Regions from separate parts of the Paraburkholderia sp. CNPSo 3281 genome, predicted to be linked through region 2. Evidence: predicted binding sites of a transcription regulator. Region 2 holds the regulator's gene; the other holds the start of a gene.

Region 1 (16,031 bases), on a different contig from region 2:
CGAGAGCGCACCAAGGACACCTTCGGGCTGTGGCGCAAGTCCGTGCTCAACCCCGAATCCAACGTGCAGTTCGGCGAAGGCGGGGCCGGGACGTTTTCCGACGGAAAGCTGTACAGCCAGATCAAGGATCCGCACCACTACGGCCGCAAGGTGCTCGAGGAGTTCGTCAAGGCGGGCGCGCCGGAAGACATCCTGTATCTGAGCCGGCCGCACATCGGCACGTTCCGTCTCGTCAGCATGGTGGAAAAAATGCGCGCCACCATCCACGAGCTGGGCGGTGAAGTGCGCTTCGAAACCCGCGTCGAAGACATCGAAATCGAACAGGGCAAGGTGCGCGCGCTCAAGCTTTCGAACGGCGAGACGCTGCCGTGCGACCACGTCGTGCTGGCCGTCGGCCATAGCGCCCGCGACACCTTCCAGATGCTGCACGAGCGCGGCGTGTTCATGGAAGCCAAGCCGTTTTCGCTGGGCTTTCGCATCGAGCATCCGCAGGGGCTGATCGATCGCAGCCGTTTCGGCAAGTTCGCGGGCCACAAGCAGCTCGGCGCGGCCGACTACAAGGTGGTGCATCACGCCAACAATGGACGGGCGGTCTATAGCTTCTGCATGTGTCCGGGCGGCACGGTGGTCGCGGCGACTTCCGAACCCGGCCGCGTGGTCACCAATGGCATGAGCCAGTATTCGCGGGCCGAGCGCAACGCGAATGCGGGCATCGTCGTCGGCATCACGCCGGAGGACTATCCGGGCGGCCCGCTCGCGGGCATCGCCTTCCAGCGCAAGTGGGAAGAACGGGCGTTCGAACTCGGTGGCGGCAATTACCAGGCGCCGGGCCAGCTGGTGGGCGACTTTATCGCCGGCCGTCCGTCGACGTCGCTGGGCTCCGTGGTGCCGTCTTACAAGCCGGGTGTGCACCCGACCGATCTCAGCACCGCGCTGCCCGACTACGTGATTGAAGCCATCCGCGAAGCCCTGCCTCAGATCGACAAAAAGATCGCAGGCTTCGCGATGCACGATGCCGTGCTCACCGGCGTGGAGACGCGCACGTCGTCGCCGCTGCGGATTCGGCGCAAAGACAATTACCAGAGCATGAACGTCGAAGGTCTGTATCCGGCCGGCGAGGGCGCCGGGTATGCCGGTGGTATCTACTCGGCGGCCATCGACGGCATCGAAGTGGCGCAAGCCGTGGCGCTCGATCTGACGTCGGCGCACGCGTCCTGATAGCAACAAGATCCGCGCCCTTTATCGCCGTCACCCGCATCGGGCTGGCGGTGTGTATCAAGCGGCGTTTGCCCCGGACGTAAGCACGACGCGTCCGGCGGCCGGTCCATCGCGCAAGAGCGTGGATCAGCATTTTGCAATGGATCGCAAAATGACCATTCCCCAATTTCAGCCTCCTCCAATCTCTCAAAATACTGTATAAATATACAGGTGGAGGCGCGCCGCCTCCTTCCTGCCGATGCCCTATTTCTTGCCGGGCAGGGCGGAGCGTTCCCATCAATCAGGCCACGAACCATGGCAGCAGCCGCCCACATCACTGCGCAGACCACCGCGCAACTCGCCGCGCACTTGCCCCCCCGGCTGCAAAGCCGTGTGTGGCAAGGCGATCAGCTCGCGCGCGCCAGCGAGCGCACGGTGCCGAGCGGCCACGCCACGCTCGACGCCCAGCTCCCCGGCGCCGGCTGGCCCGCGGGCAGCCTGACCGAGCTGCTCGTCGAGCAGGGCGGCGTGGGCGAGATGCGGCTCGTCGCGCCGGCGTTGCGCGCGCTCACCGCGCAGCCGGGCCGGCACGTGTTGCTCGTCGCGCCGCCGTGGCGCCCCTACGCCTGCGCGCTCAAGGCATGGGGGGTCGCGCTCGAGCGCGTGATCTGGGTGCGCGCGGCCGAAGACGAAGCCGCCTGGGTGGCCGAGCAGGCGCTCAAGCAGGAAGGCATGGGCGCCGTGCTGCTCTGGCAGACGAAGGCGCGCGCCGACGCCGTGCGCCGTCTGCAGGTCGCCGCCCAGGATTCGCAGGCGCTCGCGTTTCTCGTGCGGCCGCTCGCCGCGCGCAACCAGTCGTCGCCAGCGCCGCTGCGCATGACCTGCGCGCCGGTGCCGCCGCCCGATGACACGAACCTGAATCGCCGCCAATGGATGCAGCTCGCCGCGCTCTCCGTCGATATCTTCAAGCGCCGCGGGCCGCCGCCCGCCCAGCCACTCGTCATTACATTGCCGCTGCAGGACGCGGTGCTGCCCCAGCCGGACGCAGCCTCCGTCGTCATGCCGTGGCCCGGGGTCAATCATGCTGTGGATCGCCGTCACCTTGCCGTTGTTGCCGCTGGAGGCCGTCAGACCTCTGATGCCGCCGGCGCCGTCAACGCCGCTCCTGCCTGAGAGCGTCGATGCCGATGTCGCCAGTGCGCCGCGCTGCTACGCGCTCGCCGACCACACGCGCATCCTGATCGCCGATCTCGACGCGCTGCGCTCAGGCGTCGAGCCCGGCAACACGCGCTCGCACGCGCTTGCGCTCGCGCCGGGGCTCGTGCTGCTCGAAGCCGATCCGGCGCGCGAGACCCGCGCGTTCGAGGCGCTCGCGCTCGCGTTGCTCGCCTATACGCCCAAGGTGTCGTTCGCGCCGTCGCACACGTTGTTGCTCGAGGTCGGCTCGGGCCTGCGTCTTTTCGGCGGCGTGCGTGCGCTGCTCGCCAGGGTCGCGGCGACGGTGGCCGGCTGCGGGCACACCGCGCGTATGGCGTGTGCGCCCACAGCTTGGGGGGCGTGGACGCTCGCGCAGGCGCACGTCACGCGCTCGTCGCGCCGCTGGCACGTGCTCAAGGCAACGACGCTCGCGCGCGTGCTCGATTCGCTGCCGGTCACGCTTGCGCCGTTCGCCGCGCAGCACGACCACGCGCTCACGCAGATCGGCTGCGCGACGCTCGGCGACTTGCGGAGGTTGCCGCGCGACGGCATCGTGCGGCGTTTCGGCGACGGCGTGCTCGGCTGGCTCGCGCAGGCGCGCGGCGAGGCGCCCGATCCGCGCGTCTGGTTCGCCGCGCCGCCGTCGTTTCACGCGTCGCTCGAATTGCAGGCGCGCGTGGAGAGCGCCGAGGCGCTGCTCTTTGCCGCGCGCCGGCTCGTGATGCAACTGGCCGGCTGGCTGGCCGCGCAGCACGCGGCGTTGAGCGGCTTCGAGCTGCGTCTGGAGCACGAGCTGGCTTCGCGTCACGCGCCGCGCACGTCTAGCCTCACGATCGCCTGGGCGTCGCCTTCGCGCGACGCCGAGCATCTGCTATGGCTGCTTCGCGAGCGCCTGAATCAGACCGAGCTCGCCGCGCCCGTGATCGGCCTTGCGCTCGTCGCCTCGCAGGTGAGCGAATACGCGGCGCCCACCGACACGCTCTTTCCGATGGCCGAGGCCGCCGAGGCGTCGCTCGGGCAGCTCTTCGAACGCATCGGCGCGCGGCTTGGCGAGCAGAACGTGCTGCAGCTTTTCATCGAGGACGATCATCGGCCCGAACTGGCGATGTCGGCCCGGCCTTACCGCGAGAGCGGCGCGAAGCGTACGCGCAAGCCGCGCAAGGCCGGCAAGCCGCAGCAGGACGCCGGCGCGAGCGCGCCCGTGCAAAGCGCCTTCGACCTGCCCGAGGTGCCGCTGCCGACCCAGCCGCGCCCGGCGTGGCTGCTCGAAAAGCCGCTCAAGCTCGCGACGCGCGGCGACCGGCCCGTTTATCGACGGCCGCTGAAGACGCTCACGCGGACCGAGCGCATCGAGTCCGGCTGGTGGGACGGCGAGGGCGTCGGGCGCGACTACTACGTCGCCGCCGACGACCAGGGCCGCATGTTCTGGCTGTATCGCGAGCGCATTGGCGGGCAGTGGTATCTGCAAGGGCTTTTCGGCTAGCGCTTATTCGTCGTTCTTTCGGATTTCAGGAATCATGTCGATCAGCGGGACGGGCGCGTCGTCGCCTCCACAGTTGCCGGCGCAGTGGGCCGCGCAGCTGCCTGACTACGCCGAGCTGCACTGCCTGACCAATTTCACCTTCCTGCACGGCGCGTCGCGCCCGGGCGAGATGGTCGAGCAGGCGATCCGCCACGGCTACCGCGCGCTCGCGATCACCGACGAATGCTCGTTCGCGGGCGTCGTGCGCGCCTGGAGCGCGCTCAACGAATACGACGAGGCGCGCAAGAAGGCGTATGACGAAGCCGTGCGCGAGGCCCGCGAACGCGGCGGCCATACCGCCGCCGCGGCCCTGGGCCCGTTCGAGCCGTCGCTGCACCTGCTCACTGGCAGCGAGCTGAATCTCGTCGACGAACATGGCGCACCGTTCTGCACGATCGTTGCGCTCGCCATGACCCGCGAAGGCTACGGCAATCTTTGCGAGCTGATCACGCTTGCGCGCTCGCGGGCGGCAAAGGGCAGCTATCGCGTGCATCCCGCCGATTTCACCGAGCCCGGGACGGGCTTCGAGCATCTGAAGCACTTGCGCGAGTGCGTGTTGCTGCTCGTGCCGCAGCGCACGGCCACGCTCGCGCAAACGCTGCGCGCCGCGCACTGGCTCGCGGGGTTCGCGGCCGAGCGCGCCTGGCTCGCGCTCGAACTCTGGCAAACCGGCGGCGACGACACACAGATCGAAGTGCTGCGCCACGTCTCGCAGGAGAGCGGCCTGCCGCTCGTCGCGGCGGGCGGCGTGCTGATGCACGCGCGTTCGCGCAAGCCGTTGCAGGATACGCTGAGCGCGATCCGTATCGGCAAGCCGCTCGCTTCGTGCGGGCGCGCGCTGGAGGCGAATGCGGAGCGGCATCTGCGCTCGCGCGTGCGGCTTGGCGCGATTTATTCGCGCGAGGCGCTCGACGCGACACTCGACGTCGCGCGCCGCTGCACGTTTTCGCTCGGCGAGCTGGCCTACGAATATCCCGAGGAACTGGTGCCGCCCGGCGAGACGCCGCAGTCGTGGCTGCGCAAGCTCGTGATGAAGGGCGCACTGGAGCGCTGGCCCGACGGCCTGAACGACAAGCGCCGGGATCAGATCGAACAGGAGCTCGAGCTCATCGACGAGCTGAAGTACGAGAAGTACTTCCTCACGGTGCACGACATCGTCCGCTTCGCGCGCGATCAGAAGATCCTGTGCCAGGGGCGGGGCTCGGCGGCGAACTCGGTGGTCTGCTACTGCCTGAAGATCACGGAGATCGACCCCGTGCGCATGAACATGCTCGTGGCGCGTTTTCTCTCTCGCGCGCGCAACGAGCCGCCCGACATCGATGTCGACTTCGAGCATCAGCGCCGCGAAGAGGTCATTCAGTACATCTATCGCAAGTACGGCACGCGCCGCGCCGCGCTGGCCGCGACGCTCATCACCTATCGCTCGCGCAGCGCGTTGCGCGATGTCGGCAAGGCGCTCGGCCTCGACAGTGCGCTCGTCGAAAAACTCTCGGGCGCGCATCAGTGGTGGGACGGCCCCGATTCGATTGCGCGCCATCTGGAGGAAGCGGGCTTTTCGCCCGACTCGCACGTCACGCAGCAGCTCATCCGCCTCACGCGCGAGCTGCGCGGTTTTCCGCGCCATCTCTCGCAGCACGTGGGCGGTTTCGTGATCGCGCGCGACAAGCTCTCGCGCCTCGTGCCGATCGAAAACGCGGCGATGAAGGACCGCTACGTGATCGAGTGGGACAAGGACGATATCGACGCGCTGCGGCTGCTGAAAGTGGACGTGCTCGCGCTCGGCATGCTCTCGGCGATCCGCCGCTCGCTTGAATTCGTGGCGCTCAGGCGCGGGCTGCCCGAGATGCGCGTGCAGGACATTCCGGTCGAGGACCCGGCGGTGTATCGCATGTGCGCCAGGGCCGATACGGTCGGCGTGTTCCAGATCGAGTCGCGCGCGCAGCAGAGCATGTTGCCGCGTTTGCGGCCGCGCACGTACTACGACCTCGTGATCCAGGTGGCGATCGTGCGGCCGGGGCCGATCCAGGGCGACATGGTGCATCCGTACCTCAAGCGCCGGCACGGCGACGAGGCGGTGGAATATGCGAAGGAAGAATTGCGCCCGGTGCTCGAACGCACGCTCGGCGTGCCGATCTTCCAGGAGCAGGTGATGCATCTCGCGATGGTCGCCGCCGACTACACCGGCGAGGAAGCCGACAAGCTGCGCCGCGCGATGGCCGCATGGCGGCGCGATGGAGACCTGCGGCCGTATCAGGCCGATCTCACGAAGCGCATGCTCAAGAAGGGCTACTCGCTGGAATTCGCCGAGCGCATCTGCAAGCAGATCGAGGGTTTCGGCGACTACGGCTTTCCGGAAAGCCATGCGGCGAGTTTCGCGCTGCTCGTCTACACGAGTTCGTGGCTCAAGCGTTACGAGCCCGCGGCATTTCTGGCAGGACTGCTGAATAGTCAGCCGCTCGGTTTCTATTCGCCTTCCCAGCTCGTGCAGGATGCGAAGCGTCACGGCGTGCAGGTGCGCGCGCCCGATATCGCGTTAAGCGACTGGGCGTCGGTGCTGGAGCGGCGCGGCGCACCCGGCGAGCGGCTCGATGACGAGGCGGTTCGCGCGCGCAACGCCGAGGGGCTGCGTTATCGCGCGCTGCTGGGCGCGGCCGCGTTGACGCGCAGGGGCACGCTCAAGCGCGGCGGCCGGCGGCACAGGTTCATGGACGGCCTCAAGCGCGTCGTGCGCTCGCGCATTGCGCTTGCGCCGCGGCGCTATGGACGCGGCGGCCCGGCCGTGCGCCTCGGCTTCAGTCTCATCAAGGGCTTTTCCGAAGATGCCGCGCGGCGTGTGATTGAGGCGCGCGATCGTGCGCCATTCACCGACGTCGACGATCTCGCGCGCCGCGCGGCGCTCACGCGGCGCGAGCTGGAGGCGCTGGCGGCGTCGAACGCGCTCGCGAGCATCGCGGGCCATCGGCGCGAGGCGTGGTGGGCCGTGACCGCGCAGCACGCGGTGCCCGCGCTGTTGCGCGACGCGCCCGTGGCCGAGGCGCCGCTGGCGTTGCCGCGCGCTTCCGAAGGCGCGGAAATCGTCGCCGATTACGCGAGCCTGCGTCTCACGCTCAATCGCCATCCGCTCGAGCTGCTGCGCCACGGACTCGCGAAGCAGCGCTTTCGCACGGCGGAGCAACTGGCGCACTGCCGGCACGGCATGCTCGCGCGCGTGTGCGGGATCGTGACGGTGCGGCAGCGGCCGGGCACGGCGAACGGCACGATCTTCGTATCGCTCGAGGACGAGACCGGCAGCGTCAACGTGATCGTGCACGCGTCGCTCGTCGAATCGCAGCGCAAGGAACTGCTAGGGTCTTCGCTGCTGGCGGTGGCGGGCGTGGTGCAGCGCGAGGGCGAGGTCGTGCACCTCGTGGCGCACCGGCTGGAGGACCACAGCCGGCTGCTCGGGCGGCTCGCGACGGAGAGCCGCAATTTTCACTGAATTCTCGCTGGCGAGCGGCTGGCTCGCCGCTACGCGTTGCGCTGCCCGCCGTCTCTCATGAAAGCGTCGAGCACGGCGCGAATCGCCACGTCGAACGGCGTGCGGCGGCCCATCCCCAGTGTTTCGAGGCGGCTCGAATCGAGATGACAGTCGCGCGGGCGCGGCGTGGCGTCGGTGGGCGTCGGCTGGGCGAGCAGACGCGCCTCTACGCCAAGTGCCTGGGCGATGCGTTGGGCGATGTCGTACTTCGTCATCGGCTCGTCGCAGGACCACTGCGCGACCCCGCACACGGGCTTGCCATCCGCGCAGCGCAGTAACAGTTCGCGGATCACGAACGCCACGTCGGGCGTGAAAGTGGGGTAGCGCGTGGCCCACGCGTCCATCGGTGCCGCCTGCGCCCCGGGCTTTCCCGAAGCGACGATGGCTGGCACGAGACTCGTGACCGCGGATTCGTGCCAGCCGACGATCGGCCCGTATAGCAAGGGCAGGCGCAGCACGAGGGCGTTGTCGCTGGTTTCGAGCAAGGCCCGTTCACCTTCGAGCTTGCTGTGACCGTAGGCGTTGAGCGGATTCGGCGTGTCGTCGACGCGGTATGGCGGCTGCGTGCCGTCGAACACGTAATCGGTGGAGATCGACAGCACCCAGCCGCGCTGCCGCGCCGCCGCAGCGATGCTGCGCACCGCATCGACGTTGAGCGCGCGCGCCGCCGCCGGATCGTGCTCGCACACGTCGGGGCGGCGCTCGGCGGCGGCCAGCACGATCGCGTCGGGCGCCTCGCGCTCGACGAAGGCGTTCACGGCCTGCGCGTCGCGCACGTCGAGCACAGTCTGCTGCGGGCCGCCGTGACGGAACGCGGTCGGCACGACTTTCCAGGTGGTCATGGCGGCGAGTTCGCGGACCACGGCGCGCCCGAGCAGGCCAGACGCGCCGATCACGGCAACCTTGAACATGGCTCGGCCCGTCAGACGCTGGCCGTACCGACGACGGTGTAGCCGGCTTCGTCGATCGCCGACTTCAGGACTTCGGCGCTCTGGCTCGATTCGACCTTCACGCGGCCGGCAGCCAGATCGATCTCGACCCTGGCTTGTGCGTCGTGTTCGTGGATCGCGCGCGTGACGGCGCCTACGCAGTGCTGGCAACTCATGCCTTCGACGTTGAACTGGATCATCGTGTGTTCCTTTTTTCAGAGATTGAGGCTTGTTACTACTCGATATGAGGCCGCCGGCGGATTATGCCAGCGGGCACCGCTTGTCGCGCTGGACCTTCCCATCATGGGAAGGTGTACGATCAAAACCATCGACCAAACGATTGACCAGACAGCGGGAGAACGGCGTGAACATCGGCGAAGCGGCTCGTGAATCGGGCGTTACGGCAAAAATGATCCGGTACTACGAAAGCGTCGGGCTGCTGGCGCCCAAAGGGCGCACGGAGTCCGGCTACCGGGTCTATGGCGCGGAGGAAGTGCATTCGCTGCGCTTCATCCGCCAGGCGCGCCGGCTTGGTTTTCTGGTGGAGGACATCCGGCGCCTGCTGGCGCTCTGGCACGACCGCTCCCGCGCGAGCGCCGAGGTCAAGTCGATCGCGCTCGAACATGTCGCCGAACTCGACCAGCGCATCGCCGAGCTCTCTCAGATGCGCGACACGCTCGCCCACCTGGCTTCGCACTGCCAGGGCAATGACCGGCCCGACTGCCCGATCATCGAGCGGCTTGCCGACGTTGCCACGACAGACTGCCCCGAGCCGGGCCACGTCCACTGAACGCAGGTGCAACCGCGGCGGGCAAATTGACGCAACCGCATTGGCTGTGTGCACCGTATTAGTGCAATTTGGCGTGATTGCGCCTAAGCGCCAGCGAAGTCGCTGGGAAATGTGTCGATAAAACATGATGTTGCCGATTCGTATTCCAAGGTCATTCCAAATTGGAATGCACGGTATTCGGGCAATTCACTAGCAAAGTTCGGTGCAACCGTTATAATCCGGGTTATCCCTAATGAGGGTAATCCCTGATGCGACTTCACCGGGGATCGCCGAACCGAATCCTTGGAGCACACCATCATGTTTGCATTCCTTCTTGAAAAGCTGAGCAACTGGTTTGAAACTGCCGAACGTCATCGCCGCGAAGCGTATCTCGCATCGTCCGCCGATATGGTGCAGCTCGAGCAGCGCATTCGTACGATCGAATCGAACGGCTACAACTCGCTGTAAGCCAGTTTCAACCGGGCTTCAGTCCGGGTTGGAGCCGCTCTATCTCAAGCCCCGCATTGGCGGGGCTTTGTCATTTCTGCACCGCCGATGGAACAGAGTCTGAGCCTTCCCACCGGGGTAAGGTAAAGTCTTTTTTGCGACGAGCCGTCATAGCAATGGTGTCGCTTTCTCTCCGGGGGCCGTTCATGGTGCAAGACCGCATTTCCCACCGCACGTCCGTGTCGCCTCGCCGCGTGTTGCGTCGTTTTTCTGTTACGCGTGCGGGTCTGATCGCCGTTGTCATGGCGTGCGCCAGCGCCGGCGCACATGCCGGGCAGCCGCTCATTCTGGATACACAAAGAGGGATTAGCGACGGCCAACCGGGGCTGGTGCTGCAAAACGCGCCCCTCTCGCACGAGCCGATGGTTCAGGCGGTGCAACCGGCGGGTCTCGCACCGGATTCGTCGCAGCCCTACGTCGTCGCGCCGTACGTGGAAGTGCAGCAGGGCGGCGGGCGGCCGACTCCGCCGCCGCGTCCCCCGCATCATCGTCCAACCCCGCCGCTTCCCCAGCCGCTGCCGTCCGGGCAGTGACGCCGCTCGTGCGGGGTTGAGTCCGCGGGCTCAGTCGCCGCGCGACTCGATCCTGAATTGTGCGCCGGCGTCCTGGCCGAGCGTTTTCACGAGCCACGGCAGCGCCTCTTTCATCGCCGCTTCGAGCGTGTAGGGCGGGTTCAGGATGAACATGCCGCTGCCGTAAAGGCCGAAGCCGTCTTCTGGCGGGTTGCTCACCGAAAGCGTGAGGTGCAGCCAGTTCTTGTTCTGCAGGCGCTTGAGCTGCTCCGGGAAGCGCTGCGATTCGGGACGCGTGACCTGCGGATACCAGACCGCGTACGTGCCGTTCGCGAAGCGTTTGAGGCTTTCCTCGACGCACGCCAGCGTGCGCGCGTAGTCGCGCTTGTCCTCGAAAGACGGGTCGATCAGCACGAGCGCCCGGCGCGGCGGCGGGGGCAGGAGCGGCTTGATGCCGTCGAAGCCGTCGCCCGCGTAGATCATTACGCGGCGGCCCGCGTCGTGGAAGCGGTGGCGCAGCACGTCGATTTCCGTGCTGTGCAATTCGAACAGCCGCATGCGGTCCTGCTCGCGCATGAGACGCCAGGCGAGATAGGGCGAGCCGGGGTAGAAGCGCAACTCACCGTCGGGGTTCAGCGCCGCCACTTCGTCGACGTAGTCGGCGAGCGCCGCAGGCAGGTCGTTGCGGCCCCACAGCTTGCCGATGCCGGTGTCGAACTCGGCGTTCTTCGTCGCGTAGCCTTCGCGCAATGCATAGGCGCCGGCGCCCGCGTGGGTGTCGATGTACCAGTACGCCTTGTCCTTCTTGCTGAGGTAATGCAGCAGTTGCACGACGACGGCGTGTTTCAGGACATCGGCATGATTGCCGGCGTGGAAGGCGTGACGGTAGCTCAGCATGATGGACGGGACACGAGGTCCGGTGAGAACGGGGAAGACGGCAGCGGCGGCGCGATGACGGCGGCGCCTGCGAGGCCGCGTATTGTACGCCACCGCGATACGCTGCCCGCAGTACGCCGCCCGGCCGGCTACGCCGGCGCGCGAGCCCACCCCACGGTTTCGGCCGCGCCGCGCCTTCCGGGCATGCGCGCTACGTCAGTCGTAAGCGTCGCCGACGATCGCCTCGATCTGCGCCTTGATGTCCGGCGTGATCTTTTCCGCCACGTCGCGCGCTTTCATGTTTTCGCCGATCTGCTCGATGTGCGAGGCCCCGGTGATGACCGTGCTCACGCGCGGATTCTTCAGGATCCACGCGAGCGCCAGTTGTCCCACCGAACAGTCGAGCTGTTTCGCGAATTCGGCGAGCTTGCCGACGATCTCGTTCTTGTCGGGGTCGGTGACGTTCTTGCGCAGCCAGTCGTAGCCCTGCAGTTCCGCGCGGCTGCCCGACGGCACGCCGCCGCGGTACTTGCCGGTGAGCAGACCCGAGGCGAGCGGGCTCCATGTGGTGAGGCCGAGGCCGATGTCCTCGTAGAGCCGACGGTATTCATCTTCCACGCGGGTGCGGTGGAACAGGTTGTATTGCGGCTGCTCCATGGCCGGCTTGTGCAGGTGATGGCGCTCCGCGATTTCCCACGCGGCGCGGATTTCGTCGGCGCTCCACTCCGAGGTGCCCCAGTAGAGCGCCTTGCCGCGCGTGATCATGTCGCTCATCGCCCAGACGGTTTCCTCGACCGGCGTGTTCGGGTCGGGGCGGTGGCAGAACACGAGATCGACGTAATCCAGTTGCAGCCGCTTGAGCGAGCCGTCGATGGCGTCCATGAGGTACTTGCGGTTGAGCGTGTGGTACTGGTTGGGCGCTTCGTTCAAGCCCCAGTAGAACTTGGTCGAGACCACATAGCTCACGCGCGGCCACGCGAGCTCCTTGAGCGCCTGGCCCATGAGCTCTTCCGACTTGCCGCCGGCGTAGGCCTCGGCGTTGTCGAAGAAGTTGATGCCCGCGTCGCGCGCCGCCGCGAGCGATTCGCGCGCGAGCCGGGCGTCGACCTGGTTGCCGTAGGTGACCCACGAGCCGATGGACAGTTCGCTTACCTGCAGGCCTGAGCGGCCCAGTCGCCGATAGTTCATTAACGCCTCCTTGTGAGCCGATAAACCTAGCACGACTTGGCCGTTGCTGCTGAACGGCTTGCGCCGCGCGCGCCGCGCCTTGCAGTGCGGCGAAAATCTCTTTTGCCTGTCGTGCTCGATGCTTCGACGAGGCGCCTTCATGCACAATAGCCTGGTTGGCCGCGACGCAACATCCGGCCGGATGGCATAAGCCATTCGTCAGGTTTGACGGCGCGCGTTCCGAGGTTTCATGCTGTCCCATTCACTCACCTGGAGGTGCCCGATGTCGTCTCTCTCCCTGAACACGAAACTCGATGGCAAGGTCGCCGTCGTTACCGGCGCGGCCAGCGGCATTGGCAAGCAGATTGCCCTCACGCTCGCGCAGGCGGGCGCCGCTGTCGCCATCGCCGACCTGAACCAGAGCGGTGCGGACGCCGTGGCCGAGGAGATCAAGGGCGCAGGCGGCAAGGCCATCGGCGTCGCCATGGACGTCACGAGTGAAGAGGCCGTGAATCAGGGCATCGACCGCGTTGGGGCTGAACTCGGCCCGGTGGATATCCTGATCTCGAACGCCGGCATCCAGATCGTGAACCCGATCGAGAACTACGCGTTCTCCGACTGGAAGAAGATGCAGGCCATCCACGTGGACGGCGCGTTCCTCACCACCAAGGCGGTGCTCAAGCACATGTACAAGGACGACCGCGGCGGCGTCGTGATCTACATGGGATCGGTGCATTCGCACGAAGCGTCGCCGCTCAAGTCGGCCTATGTCGCGGCCAAGCACGCGCTGCTCGGCCTCGCGCGCGTGCTCGCCAAGGAAGGCGGCAAGCACAACGTGCGCTCGCATGTGGTGTGTCCGGGCTTCGTGCGCACGCCGCTCGTGGAAAAGCAGATTCCCGAGCAGGCGAAGGAATTCGGCATCTCCGAGGAAGAAGTGGTCAAGCGCGTAATGCTCGGCGGCACGGTGGACGGCATTTTCACGACCGTCGAGGACGTCGCGCAAACCGTGCTGTTCCTCTCGGCGTTCCCGAACGCAGCGTTTACGGGCCAGTCGTTCGTGGTGAGCCACGGCTGGTTCATGCAATAACGCAGGCATTGGGGCGAGGAGGCGCGGCAATGGCGCAACGCAAGAAGGGGCAGGTCCAGTCGAGCGCAGTCGACGACGAGGTCGGCGCGCATACCGGCGCGCGTGTCGGGAACGCACCGCAGCCGCATGTTTCGCACTGCGGCGCGGAAGCGAAAGAATGGGAAACCATCGCGCTCACGCTGCAGGGGGGCGGTGCGCTCGGCGCGTATCAGGCGGGCGTGTACGAAGGGCTCGTCGAGGCCGGCATCGCGCCCAACTGGATCGCGGGTATCTCGATCGGCGCGCTCAATACGGCCATCATCGCGGGCAATGCGCCCGAACATCGCGTGGCGCGGCTGCGCGAGTTCTGGGAGACGATCTGCCAGCCCGCCTTCAGCTTCCCGTTGCCGCCCTTCGTCGAGCATGCGCTGTTCAATGCGAACGCCGCCGTGCGCAAGACCTTCACGGCCATGCAGGCGGCAGGCGCGATCGTGGAAGGGCAGAAGGGCTTTTTCGTGCCGCGCTTTCCGCCGCCGCTGCCCAACGGATCGGGTTCGCCCGAAACGGCCAGCTACTACGACACGAAGCCGCTCAAGGCCACGCTGGAACGCCTGTGCGACTTCGAGCGCATCAACTCGGGCGAAACGCGCGTGTCAGTGGGCGCGGTCAACGTGGGCAGCGGCAACTTCGTCTATTTCGACAACAAGACCACGACGCTGCGGCCCGAGCATTTCATCGCCTCGGGCGCGCTGCCGCCGGGCTTCGCGGCGGTGGAGATCGACGGCGAGTACTACTGGGACGGCGGCCTGATGTCGAACACGCCGCTCTATGAGGTGATCCAGACCACGCCGCGGCGTGACACGCTCGCGTTCCAGGTCGATCTCTGGAGCGCGCGCGGGCCGGTGCCCGACAACCTCATCGACGTGCAGGGCCGCGTGAAGGACATTCAGTATTCGAGCCGCACGCGCCTCGTGACCGATATCCTGCAGCGCTCGCAGCGTTACCGGCATGTGCTGCGCGAGGTCCTCGATCGCGTTGCGCCCGAGCATCGCAATGACCCGTGGGTCGCGCTGGCGGACGAGCTTTCGTGCTCGAAGAAGTACAACGTGATCCACCTCATCTACCGGCAGAAGGAGTACGAGGGGCATTTCAAGGACTACCAGTTCGGCCTCTCGACCATGCACGAGCATTGGACTAGCGGCTTGCAGGACATCCGCGCCTCGCTCGCGCAGCCGGGCTGGCTCGACAAGCCGGACAACGACTCGGGCTTTGTTACGCACGATATCCATCGCGATTCGCGAGGCCACGGCGGCTGACGCTTTCCGGCAAGTTTTCCGCAACCTTCGCCAAAGAAAAAGGCGTCCGTTCGAAAGAACGGACGCCTTTTTTTATCGCGCCAGCAAGCCGCATCAGAGCGGTCTGTCTTGCTGGCGAACGACCTTACTTCAGCACTTGGGCAACGGCGCTCGCCACGACGTCGAGGTTGCGCGTGTTCAGCGCGGCCACGCAGATGCGGCCCGTGCTGACGGCATAGATGCCGAACTCTTCGCGCAGGCGGTCGACTTGTGCAGCGGTCAGGCCCGAGTACGAGAACATGCCGCGCTGCACGTTGATGAAGTTGAAGTCGCGGTCCACGCCGGCGGCCGTGAGGCGCTCGACGAGGCCCGTGCGCATCGCGCGGATGCGGTTGCGCATTTCGCCGAGTTCCACTTCCCACATGGCGCGCAGGTCGGCCGAGCCGAGCACGGCTGCGACCACCGAGCCGCCGTGCGTGGGCGGGTTCGAGTAGTTCGTGCGAATCACGCGCTTGAGTTGCGAGAGCACGCGCGACGACTCTTCCTTGCTGCTCGTGAGGATCGACAGCGCGCCCACGCGCTCGCCGTACAGCGAGAACGACTTCGAGAACGACGACGAGACGAACACGTTGAGTTCCGAAGCGGCGAAGAGGCGCACGACTTCGCCGTCTTCCGCGATGCCGTCGCCGAAGCCTTGATAGGCGATGTCGAGGAACGGCACGAGGCCTCGCGCCTTCACGACCTCGATGACCTGCTTCCACTGGTCGATCGTGAGGTCCACGCCGGTCGGGTTGTGGCAGCACGCGTGCAGCACGACGACGGTGCCGGCGGCGTAGCCGTTCAACGCGCTCAGCATGCCCTCGAAGTTCACGCCGTTGGTTTGCGCGTCGTAGTACGGATACGCGATGACTTCAAAACCCGCGCTTTCGAACAGGGCGCGGTGGTTTTCCCAGCTCGGGTCGCTGATCGCGACCTTGGCGCTCGGGTTCACGCGCTTGAGGAAGTCGGCGCCGATCTTGAGCGCGCCCGTGCCGCCCAGCGCCTGCGCCGTGACGACGCGGCCCGCGGCGATCAGCGGCGAGTCGTCGCCGAGCAGCAGCTTTTGCACCGCGGCGTCATACGCGCCGAGACCTTCGATCGGCAGGTAGCCGCGCGGCAGACCGGCTACCACGCGGGCCTGTTCTGCTTCGCGCACGGCGCGCAGCAGCGGAATCTTGCCTTCCTCGTTGGTGTACACGCCCACGCCGAGGTTCACCTTGGTCGCGCGCGCATCGGCGTTATAGGCTTCGTTCAGACCCAGGATCGGGTCGCGGGGGGCGAGTTCGACAGCGGAAAAGAGGGACATGATCGTTCGGCAAAAGTGAAGGAAGATCGGTTGGGCCACATGCTGCATCGGCCACGGAACTCGCTATTGTAACGAATCCTCAAGCGGGATTTCCGCGGATTTGGCATTCTCTGCGCCGTTTTCAGGGCTATT
Region 2 (16,031 bases):
GGAGACGCAGGGACAGACCGAGCGCTTCATCGGGACGTGGCTCGCGCAGCATCGCGCGGCGCGCGAGCGCATCGTGCTCGCCACCAAAATTGCAGGCCCGGCTCGCCAGCCGCACAACCCGCAGCACATTCGCGGGCCGCAGAACCAGTTCGACCGCAAGAATCTGACAGAAGCGCTCGACGGCAGCCTGAAGCGCCTGCAGACCGATTACGTCGACCTGTATCAACTGCACTGGCCCGACCGCAGCACGATGACGTTCGGCCGAAGCATGTATCCGTATCTCGACGATGCCTACACGGTGCCGATCGAGGAAACGCTCAGCGTGCTCGCCGATTTCGTGAAGGCGGGCAAGATCCGCCATATCGGCGTATCGAACGAAACGCCGTGGGGCGTTGCGCAGTTCCTGCGCGCCGCCGAAAAGCTCGGTCTGCCGCGCATCGTCAGCATCCAGAATCCGTACAGCCTGCTCAACCGCACGTTCGAAAGCGGCCTGTCCGAATTCGCGCACCGTGAAGGCGTGGGCCTGCTCGCATATTCGCCGCTCGCATTTGGCTGGCTTTCGGGCAAGTACGAGGGCGGGGCGCGTCCGGAAGGCGCGCGCATCACGCGGTTCGAACGCTTCAAGCGCTACAGCAAGCCGGAAACGGTGGCCGCGACGACGCGTTATGTGGAACTCGCCCGCGCACACGGCCACACGCCCGCGCAGTTTGCGCTTGCGTTCGTCAACAGCCGGCCGTTCCTCACCAGCAATCTGATCGGCGCGACCTCGCTCGAGCAGTTGAAGGAAAATATCGCCAGCGCCGACGTCAAGCTCACCCCCGAACTGCTCGCGCAGATCGACGCGCTGCACGAGCAGCAACCTAACCCGGCCCCTTAAAGGGAAAGCGGGAAACCGCGCGGTCCCTTGCCGGGCCGCGCGGCGCCGCGCGAACGCCGACGTAGCAAAATCGTTGGCGATTCGCAAGGCATACACTACGATCCAGCATGCGCCGCCCGGCGGCCGTCCATACGCTCAATCCCGGAGAATTTTTACAATGACGAGCGCACGTCCAGCGCAATCGCCCCCGTCTTACGGCTGGCCCATTTTCATTTTGCTGGCGGTGGCCGGCCTCTTCTACGTGAAGTGGTTTCCGTACTATCACCGCGCATTCACCGCCGAGGAAACCCACTCCATCGGCAAATCGATCCTGATGGGCGGCGCGGCCACGGCCCCCGACCCCTCGTTCTCCGCTGCGCTCGATTACGCCTTCGCCTACGGCCGGGCGATCTGGCAGGCCATGGTGCTCGGCCTGCTGCTCGGCTCCGGCGTGCAGGCACTGCTGCCCGTGCAATGGGTCGCGCGCGTGCTCGGCCGGCGCGGCTTTGGCAGCGTGGCGGCGGGCGGCCTGCTCGCGGTGCCCGGCATGATGTGCACCTGCTGCGCCGCGCCCGTGGTCGTGGGCCTGCGGGCGCGCAATGCGTCGGCCGGCGGCGCGATCGCGTTCTGGCTCGGCAACTCGGTGCTCAATCCCGCCACGCTCGTGTTCATGGGCTTCGTGCTCGGCTGGCAGTGGAGTGCGCTGCGTCTCACGCTGGGCCTGCTGATGGTGTTCGGCCTCGGCTGGGTCTGCAACCGGCTCGTTACACCCGAGGAATCGCGCGCCGCCGACGACCGCCTCGCGCAACTCGCCCAGCAGCAGGCCGAAGGCGGCAACGTCTTCGTGCGCTGGGCGCGTATCTTCGCGCGCATGGGCGTGCGGCTGGTGCCGGAATACATCGTGCTGGTGCTGTTGCTCGGCGCCGCGCGAGCATGGCTGTTCCCGCACATCGGCCCGGAAGTCACGAGCAGCCTTGGCTGGATCGTCACGTTCGCCGTGGTCGGCATGCTGTTCGTGATTCCCACGGCCGGCGAGGTCCCCATCATCCAGGCGATGCTCGCGCTCGGCATGGGCGTGGGTCCCGCGGGCGCGCTGCTGATGACGCTGCCGCCCGTGAGCGTGCCGTCGTTCGCGATGCTGGCGGGCTCGTTCCGGCCGCGCATGCTTGCCGTCGTGGGCACGACGGTGGTGTTCTTCGGCATCGCCGCCGGGCTAGCGGCGGTGGCCCTCGGCTTCTAGGGACGCCGGGACGAGGCAGGCGCCATGCGCTCAGCGTTGGCATTCTTGTAATACGCGGGCGGTTCGCCGTCCGCCACGGAGCGGGCCGCGGCCCGAAAACCAGCATGGCAAAGCAAAAAACCAATCCGAAACTCGAGCAGGCGCTCACGCGCGGCGATCTCGCCATTCGCCAGGCCAATTCGGCCCGCGCCACGGCGGTGCTGCGCGCGCTCGGCAAGATGATCGTCGAGGCTTCGGCCACCATCGGCGTCGAGGCGGATACCTCGATTCCCGACGGCGATCGCATTTACGACCCGGCCGACGGTCTCTGGCCGCAGTCGCTGCTGGTTTCGCTCGATGGCCCGGTGGAGGAGTCGGATCCCGAAGAGGTCCGCACGGTGCGTTTGCTCGCCCAGACCCAATCGACGATGTTCCGCGTGGAATGGCATCGCGCCGACGGCAAGGTCGGCCGCCAGGAAGGCGGCCCGTTCGCGACGGTCGCGTTCATTTCGGACGTCGATATTCCCTGGGGCGATGACGAGGACTGAACGCCGCGCGGTGCGCTTTCAGCGCATCATGCGCCGACGGAACAGCACGGAAGCGATCGCGAACGGCACCACCACGTAGATCGCGAGCACCAGCAGGTGTAGGCCGGCCTGCTCGACAGGCCGGTCGAGCATGGCGGGGCGGATCAGCGCAACGGCATGCGCGAGCGGCAGCATCAACGTGATGTGTTGCGCGGCCGCGGGCAGTTGCGCAATCGGAAAGAACACGCCGGAGAGCAGCAGCATCGGCGTGAGCACGAGCGTCTGATAAAACATGAAGAAGTCGTAGGACGGCGCGAGCGCGGTGACGATCATGGCGCAGCTCGCGAACGCGAGGCCCGCGAGCGCGATCACGGGCAGCGCGAGCAGCATGGAAGGAAAGCTCGCGTAGCCGAGCAGGGCCGCCACCACCATAATCGCCAAGCCCGAGAGCATCGACTTGCTCGCGGCCCACATCACTTCGCCGAGCACGACGTCGCCGAGCGTGAGCGGCGTGTGCATGATCGCTTCCCACGTGCGCTGCACATGCATGCGCGAAAAGCCCGAGTACATCGACTCGAAGCTCGCCGACATCATCACCGAAGACGACACCGTGCCCGCCGCGAGAAACGCGATGTACGAGACGCCGTCGACGTGCCCCACCATCAGCCCGAGCCCGAAGCCGAGACCGAACAGATAAATCATCGGATCGGCGAGATTGCCGAACATCGACGCGAGGGCGAGCTTGCGCCAGACCAGATAGTTGCGTCGCCACACGGCCATCCAGTGCGTGGCGTTCGAAGGCAGCGCGGCGCGCGACTCGCGCACGCTCGCATGCTCGGGGCGCGAGGGCGTCGGGTTGTTGGTGCGTGTCTGCATGGTGTCCTTGGCGATTCGTCCGCCGCCGTTAATCTTGCCGCAGTTAATCCTGCCGCAGTTAATCCTGCATCTCGCGGCCCGTGAGCCGCAGGAACACGTCTTCGAGATTCGCGGGCCGGTGCAGGTAGCGCAAATCGGAACGATGGCGCAGCTTCGCATGAACGGGCGCGGGGTCGTCCACATAGCAGAACAGCGTCTCGCCGCTGATCTCCGTGCGCTTCGCATCGGCCGCGAGTTCGTCGCGCAACGCGACCGGGTCCGGTCCGTACACCTCGATCACATCGCAGCCGATTTCCGATTCGATCAGCGCCTTGGGCGCGCCCTCGGCGATCTTGCGGCCTTCCTCGATCACGCAGACGCGATTGCAAAGCCGTTCGGCCTCCTCCATGAAATGCGTGGTGAGCAGAATCGTCTTGCCGCGCGCGAGCAGCGAGCGTAGCCGCTCCCAGATCAGATGCCGCGCCTGCGGATCGAGGCCCGTGGTGGGCTCGTCCATCACGAGCACGTCGGGGTCGTTCACCAGCGCGCGCGCGAGCGTGAGACGACGGCGCATGCCGCCGGAGAGTTCGCCCACGCGTGCGTCGGCCTTGCTTTCGAGGCGCGCGAATTCGAGCAGCGGCGCGACGAGATCGCGCGTTTCACGCGCGGACAAGCCGAAGTAGCGGCCGAACACGAGCAAATTCTCGCGCACGGTGAAGTCGGGGTCGAGATTGTCGAACTGCGGCACCACCCCCACGCGCTGGCGGGCGTGGCGCGCACGCGCCGGCACCGGCTCGCCGCACAGGCTGATGCGCCCGGCATCGGGCGAAACGATGCCGAGCAGCATGCGCAGCGTCGTGGTTTTTCCCGCGCCGTTCGGACCGAGCAGTCCGAAGCACTCGCCGGGAAGAACGTCGAACGACAGGCCGTTGACGACCGCCCTGTCTCCGTAATGTTTGATGACCTGCTCGAATTCGATGGCGGGTGCGGGCATGGACCGGTTGAACGTGAGTCGAACGGGCATCGCGCGAGTCGATCGAAGCATCGAACGGAAAATCGCACGAAACAAGGCGGCCCATTTTAGTGCATTGCTGCCTGGCGGGTGGGGCCTCGCTTCGAGGCGGTTTGACGATGCGCGGGCAAATGCATGTCGCGGCAATCATTCGCCAGTGCACAAGATGCGTGCGCCGTTCGGGGCACATCTGGCGTTTTTCGATGCACACCTGGCGTTTTCCAGCCCTTGCGTGTGGAATTGCGGCGCACCATCATGAGAATCGCACAGCCTGCAAATCACGCGGGCGGGGAGAAGCGATCATGGCGAGCTATAAAAAAATTCTGCTCTGTTACGACGGCTCGCGCGAAGGCCGCAAGGCACTGCGCTGCGGCGCCGACCTTGCGCTCGATCTGCAGGCTGAGACGCACCTGCTCTCGGTCGTCGACATGCGTTCGACGATCGCCCAGAGCGCCGGCCTGCTGACCGACGTGGCCTGCGGCCGCTTCGAGGAAACGGCGCGCGAGATTCTTCAGGAAGGCGTGGACTGGCTAACCGAGCGTGGCGTGCGCGCCCAGGGGCACTTCGCGTTCGGTCATCCGATCGACGAAATCGCGAATCTGGCCAACGAGCTGAATGCCGACCTCGTGGTGGTGGGCCACCGTTGCCGCACGGGGCTCTCGCGCTGGTGGATGGGCGCGGGCAACACGCCGCTGCTCGACCGCGTATCGTGCAGCATTCTCGTGGCGTGTTCGTCGGCGGCTGAGGAAAAGAAGCAGCAAGCCGCCGCGTAAGGGATCAAGCAGGCCGGTTCGCACAGAACCGGCCTGGCTCCGCTGTCACTTCCGAACTGTCTCAGTTCGAGACGTTTCCTTCGTTTAGCTCGACCGCCGAGAGCTTCCACGAGAAGATCCCGTGACGCTGCAGGATGGCGGCGTAGTGCTCGCCCGTATTGCCGCGGTCCCACGTGAGCGCGAACTCATTGAGGCCGCGATAGCCGGCCGTGGTCACCGGCCGAGCTTCGGGCGCGGGGTTGCCGGATGCCGCCGGAGCAGGTGGCGCGGCGGGTGCGGGTGCCGATTGAGCTGGTTCTGCCGATTGCGTGGATGGCGCGCCGGATTCTGCTGGCGGCGGCGCGTGCGGCCGGTCGCCGGGCTTGCCCGTCGGCGGCATGCCATCGAGCAGGGCGGCCACGCCTTCCGGTGTGGCGTAGGCATCCACGAGCGGACTAATCAATGCCGCGCCAATCACGGCGCCGAGGATCAGCAGCGGATTGCTGCTGTGCTGCCCCTCGACGCGCCGCTGCAGCATCCCGCCAACCTGCTGTTTCAGGCTCAGGCGCAGTGCAGGGTAATCGACGTACTCGTTGAGCGCGACGGCGTCACGCGCGTCGGCGGCGGCTTTCATGTGTTTCACCGCGATATAGGGCGACGCATAGGCGTAGCCGATCGCGGCAACCACCATGGTGAGCGCAACCGTGATTGCGACCGGCTTTTTCCAGCCTTGGGTCTTACGCGGGGTCGAGAGAGATTCCGTCATCGGCATAGGGCAAATCGTTTAGACACGGTGTTGACCGCAAACCAGGCCAAACGATCCCGCCTGTAACCTCTTCTCACATTTGAGCAGCGTTGCGGCTTACTTCGCGAGTGCAGCCGGCAGGTCGCTGTGCTGCTCGGCGATGCAGCGGTCGATCGCGCGGCAAACCGCGTCAACCGTGCCGACGAGGATGAGCCGCGACGGACCCTGATAGACGCGCACGGGCGCGCGGCGCATGGGCTGTTCGGTGTTGAGCGTGCTGTTGAGCGACACGCGCGCAAACGCTGGCTGGGCCGAGGGCAGCACCGGCAGGTCGGCCGTGCTGGCCGCCACCATCTCTGGCGAGTCTTCGAAGAGCGAGCCGCTCAGTGCGGTAGCCGAATCGCGGACTTCGCGGACCGCGCACGAGGCGATACCACGGAGATGGCGAAGACGGCCGAATTGGCGGAAGGGCAGCAAGCGGGCAAGACGTTCCATGACTCTCTCCAGGTAGTGCGCAGAGGGTGCGCAAACAATGTGCAAACTGCGCGCAGACGGATTGCTCAGAATTCGGTGGGGCGGATCAGCCCAACCGCGATGCCTTCGAGCGCGAATTCCGCGCTGCCGGCCTCGACAAAAATATTGTCGTAATCGGGGTTCTCGGCGATCAGCTCGAGCCCGTTCGGACGGCGCTTCAGGCGCTTCACGGTGACGTCGTCGCCAAGACGCGCCACGATGATCTGGCCGTCTTTCGCTTCGGCCTTCTTCTGCACGGCGAGCAGGTCGCCGTCGAGGATGCCGGCGTCGCGCATGGAAAGGCCGCGCACCTTCAAGAGGTAGTCGGGTCGGCTCGAGAAGAGCGCCGGGTCGCACATGTAGTTCTGCGAGATGTGCTCCTGCGCGAGGATCGGGCTACCCGCTGCGACGCGGCCAACGAGCGGCAGCGAGAGCTGCATGATGCTCGCGTGCGGAAGCGTGAACTGATGCGGCAGGTCGTCGGGCCCCGGCATGAGGCGGATGCCGCGCGAGGCGCCCGCAGCCAGTTCGATCACGCCCTTGCGCGCCAGCGCGCGCAGATGCTCCTCCGCGGAGTTCGCCGAGCTGAAGCCGAGTTCCGCCGCGATCTCGGCGCGCGTGGGCGGGAAGCCCGTGCGCTCGATGGCCCGGCGAACCAGATCGAAAACCTGCTGCTGTCGTGCGGTGAGTTTGGTCATGGCGCCACTGTATGTTTGAACAGGTAACTGTATTTTTATACAGTACTCGCCACTTTTCAAGTGTTACTTGAAGTTCGTCGACTGAGCGTTGCCATCAGGCCGCTTTCCCGCGTTTGCGCGGATGAAACCGCGCTCCAGCAGCGACTTCCTCTGTCCTTACCACTTTTGCGTATTAAAAAATGAAAAAACATCATTTTTAATAATGTAAGCAGATCGCTAGACTGGCCTCCATCGTTCGCTGCACTTCACCAATGGGCGCAAACGAGCACACACGAGAACGGAGAACAGATAGATGGGCACGACACATACGGGGCGCGCGGGCTGGCTGAAAACACTGGCGGCAAAACTGGTGATCGGCGTTGCGCCGCTCGTCGGCGTCGCGACGATGGCGGCCATGGCGCCGGTGGCTGCTCACGCGGATACATCGCTGCTCAATGTCTCCTACGATCCGACGCGCGAACTGTACCAGGACATCAACGAAGCCTTCATCAAGCAGTGGAAGGCGAAGACGGGCGAAACGCTCACCATCAAGCAGTCGCATGGCGGCTCGGGTGCACAGGCGCGCTCGGTGCTCGACGGCCTGCAAGCCGACGTCGTGACGCTCGCGCTGGCATGGGACATCGACGCGCTCGCCAACAAGGGCATCGTCGCGAAGGACTGGCAAAAGCGCCTGCCCGACAACGCGTCGCCGTACACGTCGACCATCGTGTTCCTCGTACGCAAGGGCAACCCGAAGCACATCAAGGACTGGGATGATCTGACCAAGCCGGGTGTCTCGATCGTCACGCCGAATCCGAAGACCTCGGGCGGCGCGCGCTGGAACTATCTCGCGGCGTGGGCGTATGCGCTGCACCAGCCGGGCGGCAACGAGCAGAAGGCGAAGGACTTCGTCTCGAAGCTCTACAAGAACGCGGGCGTGCTCGACTCGGGCGCACGAGGCGCCACGACGAGCTTCGTGCAGCGCGGCATCGGCGATGTGCTGATTGCATGGGAGAACGAAGCATTTCTCTCGCTCAAGGAATTCGGCCCGGACAAGTTCGAGATCGTCGTGCCTTCGGTGAGCATTCTGGCTGAGCCGCCGGTGGCCGTGGTGGACAAGGTGGTCGACAAGAAGGGCACGCGCAAGGAGGCTGAGGCCTACCTGCAGTTCCTCTATAGCGAAGAGGGCCAGGAGATCGCCGCGAAGAACTTCTACCGTCCGCGTTCGGACAAGGTCCCGGCGGCGCTCACGGCGAAGTTTCCGAAGCTCAAGCTCTACACGGTCGACGACACCTTCGGCGGCTGGCCCAACGCGCAGAAGACGCATTTCGCGGATGGCGGCGTGTTCGATTCGATCTATCAACCGCAGTAAAGCTGTCAAGCAGCAAGCGGTCCGCATAGCGACGTGACCGGATAACAACGAAGCGCGCCTACGGGCGCGCTTTTCGGCGCCGCTTTGAATACAGGAAGCGCGCAACCCATGTCTGGATGATGAGCATGACCACGTTTAGATTCCGCAAGCCTAGTGCGCTGCCCGGATTCGGCTTGACGCTTGGCATCACCGTGGCTTACCTGAGCCTCGTGGTGCTCATTCCGCTCGCCGCCACCTTTCTCAAGACGGCGACACTCGACTGGAACCAGTTCGTGCGCGCAGTGTGGTCGCCGCGCGTGATCGCGTCGTACCGGCTCACGTTCACCGCCGCGCTCGGCGCGGCGTTGATCAATGCCGTATTCGGCTTCCTGCTCGCATGGGTGCTGGTGCGCTATACGTTTCCGTTCAAACGGGTGATCGATGCGCTCGTCGATCTGCCGTTCGCGCTGCCGACTTCCGTGGCGGGCATTTCGCTCGCCGCCGTGTATGCGGGCAATGGCTGGATCGGCCAGTTCCTGCAGCCGCTCGGTCTCAAGATCGCCTTCACGCCGCTCGGCGTGCTCGTGGCGCTGACCTTCATCGGCTTGCCGTTCGTCGTGCGCACGGTGCAGCCGGTACTCGAGGACTTCGAGCGCGAACAGGAAGAGGCCGCCGCGTGCCTCGGCGCCTCGCGCTGGCTCACGTTCCGCCGTGTCGTGCTGCCCGCGGTACTGCCGGCGCTCCTCACCGGCTTCGCGCTCGCATTCGCGCGCGCGCTGGGCGAGTACGGCTCGGTCATCTTCATCGCCGGCAACGTGCCGATGAAGTCGGAGATCACGTCGCTGCTCATCATCACGAAGCTCGAACAATACGACTACGCGGGCGCAACGGCGCTCGCCGTGATGATGCTCTGCGTGTCGTTCGTCATGCTGCTCCTCATCAATTCACTGCAGTGGTATTTGCAACGCCGCACGAGCCGGGGTGTAACGGCCGGCAGCGCGCCGAATGCCGTGGTGGGCGCAACCGTCGCGGGAGGTGCGCAATGAGCCCGCTGCCGCAACAACGAAGCACGCGCCGGCCGGACCCGGTCACCGAAGCAGCGTGGGTGCGCTGGCTCCTGATCGGCATCGCGCTCGCGTTTCTCGCGCTGTTTCTCGTGGTGCCGCTCGTCGCCGTGTTCTGGCAGGCGCTGTCGAAGGGAATCGGCTTCTACTTCACGTCGCTCGTCGATCCCGACGCGCTCGCCGCGATCAAGCTCACGCTCATCACCGCGGCGATCGCGGTGCCGTTGAATCTGGCTTTCGGCCTCGCGGCTTCGTGGGCGATCGCGAAGTTCGAGTTTCGCGGCAAGGCGCTGCTCACCACGCTGATCGACCTGCCGTTTTCGGTTTCGCCCGTGATTTCGGGTCTCATTTACGTGCTGCTGTTCGGCGCGCAGGGCTGGCTCGGGCCGTGGCTCGAAGACCACAACGTGCAGATCATCTTCGCGGTGCCGGGCATCGTGCTCGCCACGATCTTCGTGACGTTCCCGTTCGTCGCACGCGAGCTGATTCCGCTGATGCAGGCGCAGGGCAACGACGAAGAAGAGGCCGCCCACGTGCTGGGCGCCTCGGGCTGGCAGATGTTCCGCCGCGTGACGCTGCCCAATATCCGCTGGGGTTTGCTGTACGGCGTGATTCTCTGCAACGCGCGCGCCATGGGCGAGTTCGGCGCGGTTTCGGTGGTGTCGGGCCATATTCGCGGCCAGACCGACACGATGCCGCTGCACGTCGAGATTCTTTACAACGAGTACAACTTCGCGGCGGCGTTTGCCGTGGCATCGCTGCTCGCGTTGCTCGCGCTCGTCACGCTCGGCCTGAAGCTGCTCGCGGAGCGCCGCCTTTCGTCGGAACTGCGCGGCGCGGATGAGATTCCCGCCTATGCGGGCCCGCAACCCGTGGCCGTGCAACATGTTTCACAACGCGCAGCGCCTCGCGCCGTGCGCCAACCGATTCAAGTAGGGGAGCAGTAAACATGGGCATCACCGTCAGCAATCTGCACAAGCGCTTCGGCGACTTCACCGCCCTCGACAACGTCTCGCTCGACTTTCCGCCCGGCGAACTGGTTGCGCTGCTCGGACCTTCCGGTTGTGGCAAGACCACGCTGCTGCGCGTGATCGCGGGCCTCGAATACGCCGACGCGGGCCAGGTCGTGCTGCAAGGCCAGGACGTGGGTGAGGTGGGCGCGCGCGAGCGCCAGGTGGGCTTCGTGTTCCAGCATTACGCGTTGTTCCGCCACACGACGGTGTTCGAGAACGTGGCGTTCGGCCTGCGCGTGAAGCCGCGCAGCGAGCGGCCCTCGGAGGCCGTGATTCGCGAGAAGGTGCATGAGCTGCTCAAGCTCGTGCAGCTCGACTGGCTCGCGCAGCGCTATCCGTCCGAGCTTTCGGGCGGGCAGCGTCAGCGCATCGCGCTTGCGCGCGCGCTCGCCGTGGAGCCGAAGGTGCTGCTGCTCGACGAACCGTTCGGCGCGCTCGACGCCAAGGTGCGCAAGGAGCTGCGCTCGTGGCTGCGCCGCCTGCACGACGATCTGCACATCTCGACCATCTTCGTCACGCACGACCAGGAGGAAGCGCTCGAGGTGGCCGATCGCATCGTCGTGATGAATCATGGGCACGTGGAGCAGGTGGGCAGCCCGCAGGACGTCTATGATCATCCGCAGACCGCCTTTGTCTACGAATTCCTCGGCGCCGCGAACCGGCTGCGCGGCAACGTGGATGCGCGCGGTTTCGTCGCCGAGGGCGCGGCGCAGCCGATCTCGGTGCACGCGAGCTTCGAAGGCCCGGCGCTCGCCTACGTGCGGCCGCACGACCTCGTGCTGCACCGCGAAGCGAGCGATCATCGCGACGGCATCGTGGTCGACGTGCGCCGCGTGGTGACGCTGGGCGGTTCGGTGCGCGTGGAGCTGGAAAGCCGCACGGGCGGCGCGCTCGAAGCCGAGCTCGACCGCGAGTCGTGGCGCGCGCTGGGCCTCGCAGTGGGCGAGGGCGTGACGGCGGTGCCGCGCGGGCTGCGCGTATTTCCGGCGCAATGAGCGTTACAGTGCTCACATCGAGAAAAACGAATAATCGGTCAGCAGTCCCGGAGAGAAGACCATGAATTTTCAGCAGTTGCGTTTCGTGCGCGAAGCCGTGCGGCAGAACATGAACCTGACCGAAGTGGCGAACGTGCTGTATACGTCGCAGTCGGGCGTCTCCAAGCAGATCAAGGATCTCGAAGACGAACTCGGCGTGGACATTTTCATTCGCCGCGGCAAGCGCCTGACCGGCCTCACGGAGCCGGGCAAGGCCGTGCATCAGCTGATCGAGCGCATGCTGCTCGACGCCGAGAACCTGCGCCGCGTGGCGCGCCAGTTCGCGGACCAGGACAGCGGTCACCTCGTGGTCGCGACGACGCACACGCAGGCGCGTTACGCGCTGCCGAAGGTCGTGCACCAGTTCCGCGAAGTGTTTCCGAAAGTCCACCTCGCGCTGCGCCAGGGCAATCCGCAGCAGATCGCGCAGATGATCATCAACGGCGAGGCCGACCTCGGCATCTCGACCGAGGCGCTCGATCGCTTCCCCGATATCGTCACGTTTCCGTGCTATTCGTGGCATCACGTGGTGGTCGTGCCGAAGACGCATCCGCTCGTGGGCCGCGAGAATCTCACGCTCGAAGACGTGGCCGAGTACCCGGTCATCACCTACGACCAGGACTTCACGGGCCGCTCGCATATCGACCAGGCGTTCGCGAAAGCCGGCGTGGTACCCGACGTGGTGCTGACCGCCATCGACGCGGACGTGATCAAGACCTACGTCGAACTCGGCATGGGCGTGGGCATCGTTGCGGCGATGGCCTACGACCCGAAGCGCGACAGCGAACTCGTCGCGCTCGACACAGAGCATCTCTTCGATGCGAGCACGACGCGAGTGGGCCTGCGCAAGGGCGCGTTCCTGCGCCAGTACGCATACCGGCTCATCGAAATGTTCGCGCCGCAGCTCACCGAGCAGCAGATCGCGAGCCAGCTGCGCGAGGCAACCTGAAAGGCGGGCTGATTTTCCCGGCGGGCGGCGGATCGCTTAAAATCGCCGCCATGAATACTTCCACTTCCTCTTCAGCGGCGACGCCAAAGGCGCTGCCGCGTATCGCCGTGCTCGCCACCGGCGGCACGATTGCGGGCTCCGCAGCAGACGCCGCCAACACCGCCGGCTACCAGGCCGGCGTGATCGGCGTCGCGCAGCTGCTCGCAGCCGTGCCGGGCCTCGACGCCATCGCGCAGATCCATGCCGAGCAGGTCGCGAGCATCGACAGCAAGGACATGTCGCTCGCGTTGTGGTCCACGCTCGCGCAGCGCGTGGACGAACTGCTGGCCAGCGACGAGATCGACGGCGTGGTGATCACGCACGGCACGGATACGCTCGAAGAAACCGCGTACCTGCTGCATCTCACGGTGAAGAGCACGAAACCGTGCATCCTGACGGCCGCCATGCGGCCCGCCACGGCGCTTTCCGCCGACGGCCCGCTCAATCTGCTCAATGCCGTCACGCTCGCGGCGAGGGAGGCAGCGGCCGGGCAGGGCGTGCTGGTGGCGTTCAATAACCGCATTCATTGCGCACGCGACGTCGCGAAGGTCAGCACCTACGCGGTGGATGCGTTCCAGTCGCCGGAAATCGGTGCGCTGGGCTGGGTGCAGGATGGCCGCGTGGAATTCCAGCGCCGCGCGCTGCGCCCGCATACGGTCGATGCGCCGTTCACGGCGTCGGCGCAATGGCCGCAGGTCGAGATCGTGACGAGCTATGCGGGCGTGTCGCGCGCGGCGGTCGAAGCGCTCGTCGCCGCCGGCGTGGATGGGCTCGTCGTGGCCGGTACGGGCAACGGCTCGATTCACGGCGCGTTGCAGCAGTCGCTGGCCGAGGCGGCCGCCAAGGGCGTGGCCGTCGTGCGCGCCTCGCGCGTCGGCTCGGGTCACGTGATGCACAACGGCGCGGCCAAGGACGATACGCTCGGCTTCGTCTCGTCGGGCACGCTCAGCCCGTACAAGGCACGTGTGCTGCTGCTGCTCGCGCTGGCAGCGGGCACGACCGACAAGGCAGGGCTGCAGGACGTGTTCGACACGTACTGAGGCGGGCCGCGCACAGGGAAGAACGGGCCTGGCGGATCGCTCCGTCAGGCCCGTTTCGTTTCTGGCCGTGTTTGCGAGTTGCCGCGCTTACTGCAGCGGCGGAATCACGAGCACCTGACCCGGATAGATCTTGTCCGGGCTCTTGAGCATCGGCGTGTTCGCCTGGAAGATCGCGTCGTTTTTCGCGCCGCTGCCGTAGTACTTCTCGGCGATCTTCCAGAGGTTGTCGCCAGAAACGACCGTGTGGTGCTGCGCTTCGGGCGCGGGGTTCGTCACCGTCATCTGGTCGTCGACCTTGTCGACGTTCTGCACGTTGCCGGCCGCGACGAGGATCTTCTCCTTCGTCGGCTGGTCGGCGGCGTTGCCGGTGACCGTCACCGTGTGCGAGACGCCGTCGTAGGTCACCCCGAGGTTGTCGGCGTCGAGGCCTTGCGAGCGGATATAGGCCGCGATCGCCTCGCCGGCCTTCTGGTTCAATTCGGCGAGATTCGCAGCGGGGTCTGCCGGTGCGGCAGCGGGTTCCGCGGCGGCGGCGGGCGCTGCAGCCGTGCCGAAGAGTTTTTCGCCTGCTTCCTTGATGAAATTGATAATGCCCATTGATCACACTCCTCACGTGCTGGAAATGACTGGGTGGTCACGCGTCGTGTCCACCTTGACCCGTCTGCGTGACAGCCGGATGAAAGCACAATTTTGGAAACGCGGCCGCGAAGGCGTCCATCGGGGCAGCGTCAAAGAGTGTGAAGCCTGCGAGAAAAAAGAAGGCAAAAAAAACGGGCATCCGACACGCGGACACCCGATGACGACGTCTGACCGACCAAGGCTTCCCCGCCGTCACCGGGCGCCGCTTTCGGACCCCACTGGCCGCCCTCAGCCCAGAGCGGCACCGATTTGCCTCGCGACGGTTGCCGCCGCCGCGAAGCGCCCCACGGGAGGCTCGTGCGCTTGTGTTGCTGCGCGCGAGCCGGTCTGCGTGATCCGGTTCTGCGGGCGGTCCGCACGTTGCGTCGCGCGAAACGCCGTCCTGCAACCGCTAGTCCTCAGGCCACCTTCGCCTGCGCTTGCGGTTCGGCGATCTCGAAGTTCGCCATGATCTCCAGCGCGCGGATCATGGCCGAGTGGTCCCATGCCTTGCCGCCGTTCGCGGCGCACACGCTGAAGAGCTGCTGCGCGCTCGCGGTGTGCGGCAGGGCGATGCCCAGCTTGCGCGCGCCGTCGATCGCGAGGTTCAGGTCCTTCTGGTGCAGTTCGATGCGAAAGCCCGGATTGAACGTGCGCCTGGTCATGCGCTCGCCGTGCACTTCGAGAATGCGCGACGAAGCGAAGCCGCCCATCAGGGCCTTGCGCACGCGCTCGGGGTCCGCGCCCGAACGTGCCGCGAACAGCAGCGCTTCGGCCACGGCCTCGATGTTCAGCGCGACGATGATCTGGTTCGCCACCTTGCAGGTCTGGCCCGCGCCGTTGTCGCCGATGAGCGAAATGTTCTTGCCCATCAAGTCGAACAGTGGCTTGGCAAGATCGAACGACTTTTGCGGGCCGCCCACCATGATCGTGAGCGTGGCTTCGCGTGCGCCAACTTCGCCGCCCGAGACCGGCGCGTCGAGATAGTCGCAGCCGAGCGCGTTGATCTGCTTGGCGAACTGTTGCGTTTCGAGCGGCGAGATCGAGCTCATGTCGATCACGAGCTTGCCGGCCGAGAGACCCTTGGCGACGCCGTCGTCGGAGAACAGGACGTTGGCGACATCAGGCGTGTCCGGCACCATCACGATGACGATGTCCGAGACCTTCGCCACAGCCGTCGAATCGGCGACGACTTCGGTTTGCGTGCGCAGGTCGTCGGGCACCGGGTACTTGCCGTTCACGGCGAGCGTGTGGCCGCCCTTGATGAGGTTGCGCGCCATGTGCGCGCCCATGATGCCGAGTCCGATAAAGCCAATCTTTGCCATCTTGTGTCTCCGTGAAAGCGAATGCGTGAATGTGCGTAGGGGCTCAGGCGAGTTCGGCCGTGCGCAGCTTCGCGCTGCGCAGCCAGCCGAGGCCTTCCACGGTCGTCGTGCGCGGCTTGTATTCGCAGCCGATGTGGCCTTCGTAGCCGAGCGTGTCGAGCAGATCGAACAGGAACGGGTAGTTGATTTCGCCCGTGCCGGGTTCGTTGCGGCCAGGATTGTCGGCGAGCTGGATGTGGGCGATCTTCGCGAAGTGCTTCTTGATCGTCGCGGCGAGTTCGCCTTCCATACGCTGCATGTGATAGATGTCGTACTGCAGGAACAGGTTGTCCGAGCCGGTCTTTTCGATCACGTCGAGTGCTTCGGCCGAGCGGTTCAGCGCGAAGCCGGGAATGTCGTACGCGTTGCATGGCTCGACCAGCAGGCGGATGCCTTCGCGTTT

The links. The regulator LexA, encoded in region 2, represses DNA repair genes until DNA is damaged. The targets are predictions, from matches to a motif close to ACTGTATNNNNATACAGT.
Region 1: the regulator LexA is predicted to act here: its motif matches at 1,412-1,429, upstream of imuA (translesion DNA synthesis-associated protein ImuA).

Annotation. Positions count from the first base shown of each region.
Region 1 is NZ_JAMBPS010000014.1:15,544-31,574, reverse strand. It holds gene M3I56_RS16430 (NAD(P)/FAD-dependent oxidoreductase) at 1-1,218, shown strand, start outside; gene imuA (translesion DNA synthesis-associated protein ImuA) at 1,513-2,370, shown strand; gene M3I56_RS16420 (DNA polymerase Y family protein) at 2,279-3,877, shown strand; gene M3I56_RS16415 (error-prone DNA polymerase) at 3,912-7,394, shown strand; gene M3I56_RS16410 (SDR family oxidoreductase) at 7,424-8,344, opposite strand; gene M3I56_RS16405 (heavy-metal-associated domain-containing protein) at 8,356-8,562, opposite strand; gene cueR (Cu(I)-responsive transcriptional regulator) at 8,727-9,152, shown strand; gene M3I56_RS16395 (DUF3563 family protein) at 9,450-9,599, shown strand; gene M3I56_RS16390 (hypothetical protein) at 9,881-10,171, shown strand; gene M3I56_RS16385 (23S rRNA (adenine(2030)-N(6))-methyltransferase RlmJ) at 10,202-11,047, opposite strand; gene M3I56_RS16380 (aldo/keto reductase) at 11,243-12,214, opposite strand; gene M3I56_RS16375 (3-hydroxybutyrate dehydrogenase) at 12,477-13,280, shown strand; gene M3I56_RS16370 (patatin-like phospholipase family protein) at 13,310-14,575, shown strand; gene M3I56_RS16365 (amino acid aminotransferase) at 14,700-15,899, opposite strand.
Region 2 is NZ_JAMBPS010000016.1:94,903-110,933, forward strand. It holds gene M3I56_RS18105 (NADP(H)-dependent aldo-keto reductase) at 1-877, shown strand, start outside; gene M3I56_RS18110 (permease) at 1,035-2,096, shown strand; gene M3I56_RS18115 (hypothetical protein) at 2,201-2,623, shown strand; gene M3I56_RS18120 (ABC transporter permease) at 2,642-3,478, opposite strand; gene nodI (nodulation factor ABC transporter ATP-binding protein NodI) at 3,537-4,451, opposite strand; gene M3I56_RS18130 (universal stress protein) at 4,772-5,242, shown strand; gene M3I56_RS18135 (DUF2939 domain-containing protein) at 5,304-5,993, opposite strand; gene M3I56_RS18140 (hypothetical protein) at 6,084-6,461, opposite strand; gene lexA (transcriptional repressor LexA) at 6,527-7,177, opposite strand; gene M3I56_RS18150 (sulfate ABC transporter substrate-binding protein) at 7,470-8,528, shown strand; gene cysT (sulfate ABC transporter permease subunit CysT) at 8,654-9,553, shown strand; gene cysW (sulfate ABC transporter permease subunit CysW) at 9,550-10,518, shown strand; gene M3I56_RS18165 (sulfate/molybdate ABC transporter ATP-binding protein) at 10,521-11,579, shown strand; gene M3I56_RS18170 (CysB family HTH-type transcriptional regulator) at 11,641-12,567, shown strand; gene M3I56_RS18175 (asparaginase) at 12,618-13,646, shown strand; gene lysM (peptidoglycan-binding protein LysM) at 13,734-14,243, opposite strand; gene M3I56_RS18185 (2-hydroxy-3-oxopropionate reductase) at 14,684-15,589, opposite strand; gene hyi (hydroxypyruvate isomerase) at 15,633-16,031, opposite strand, start outside.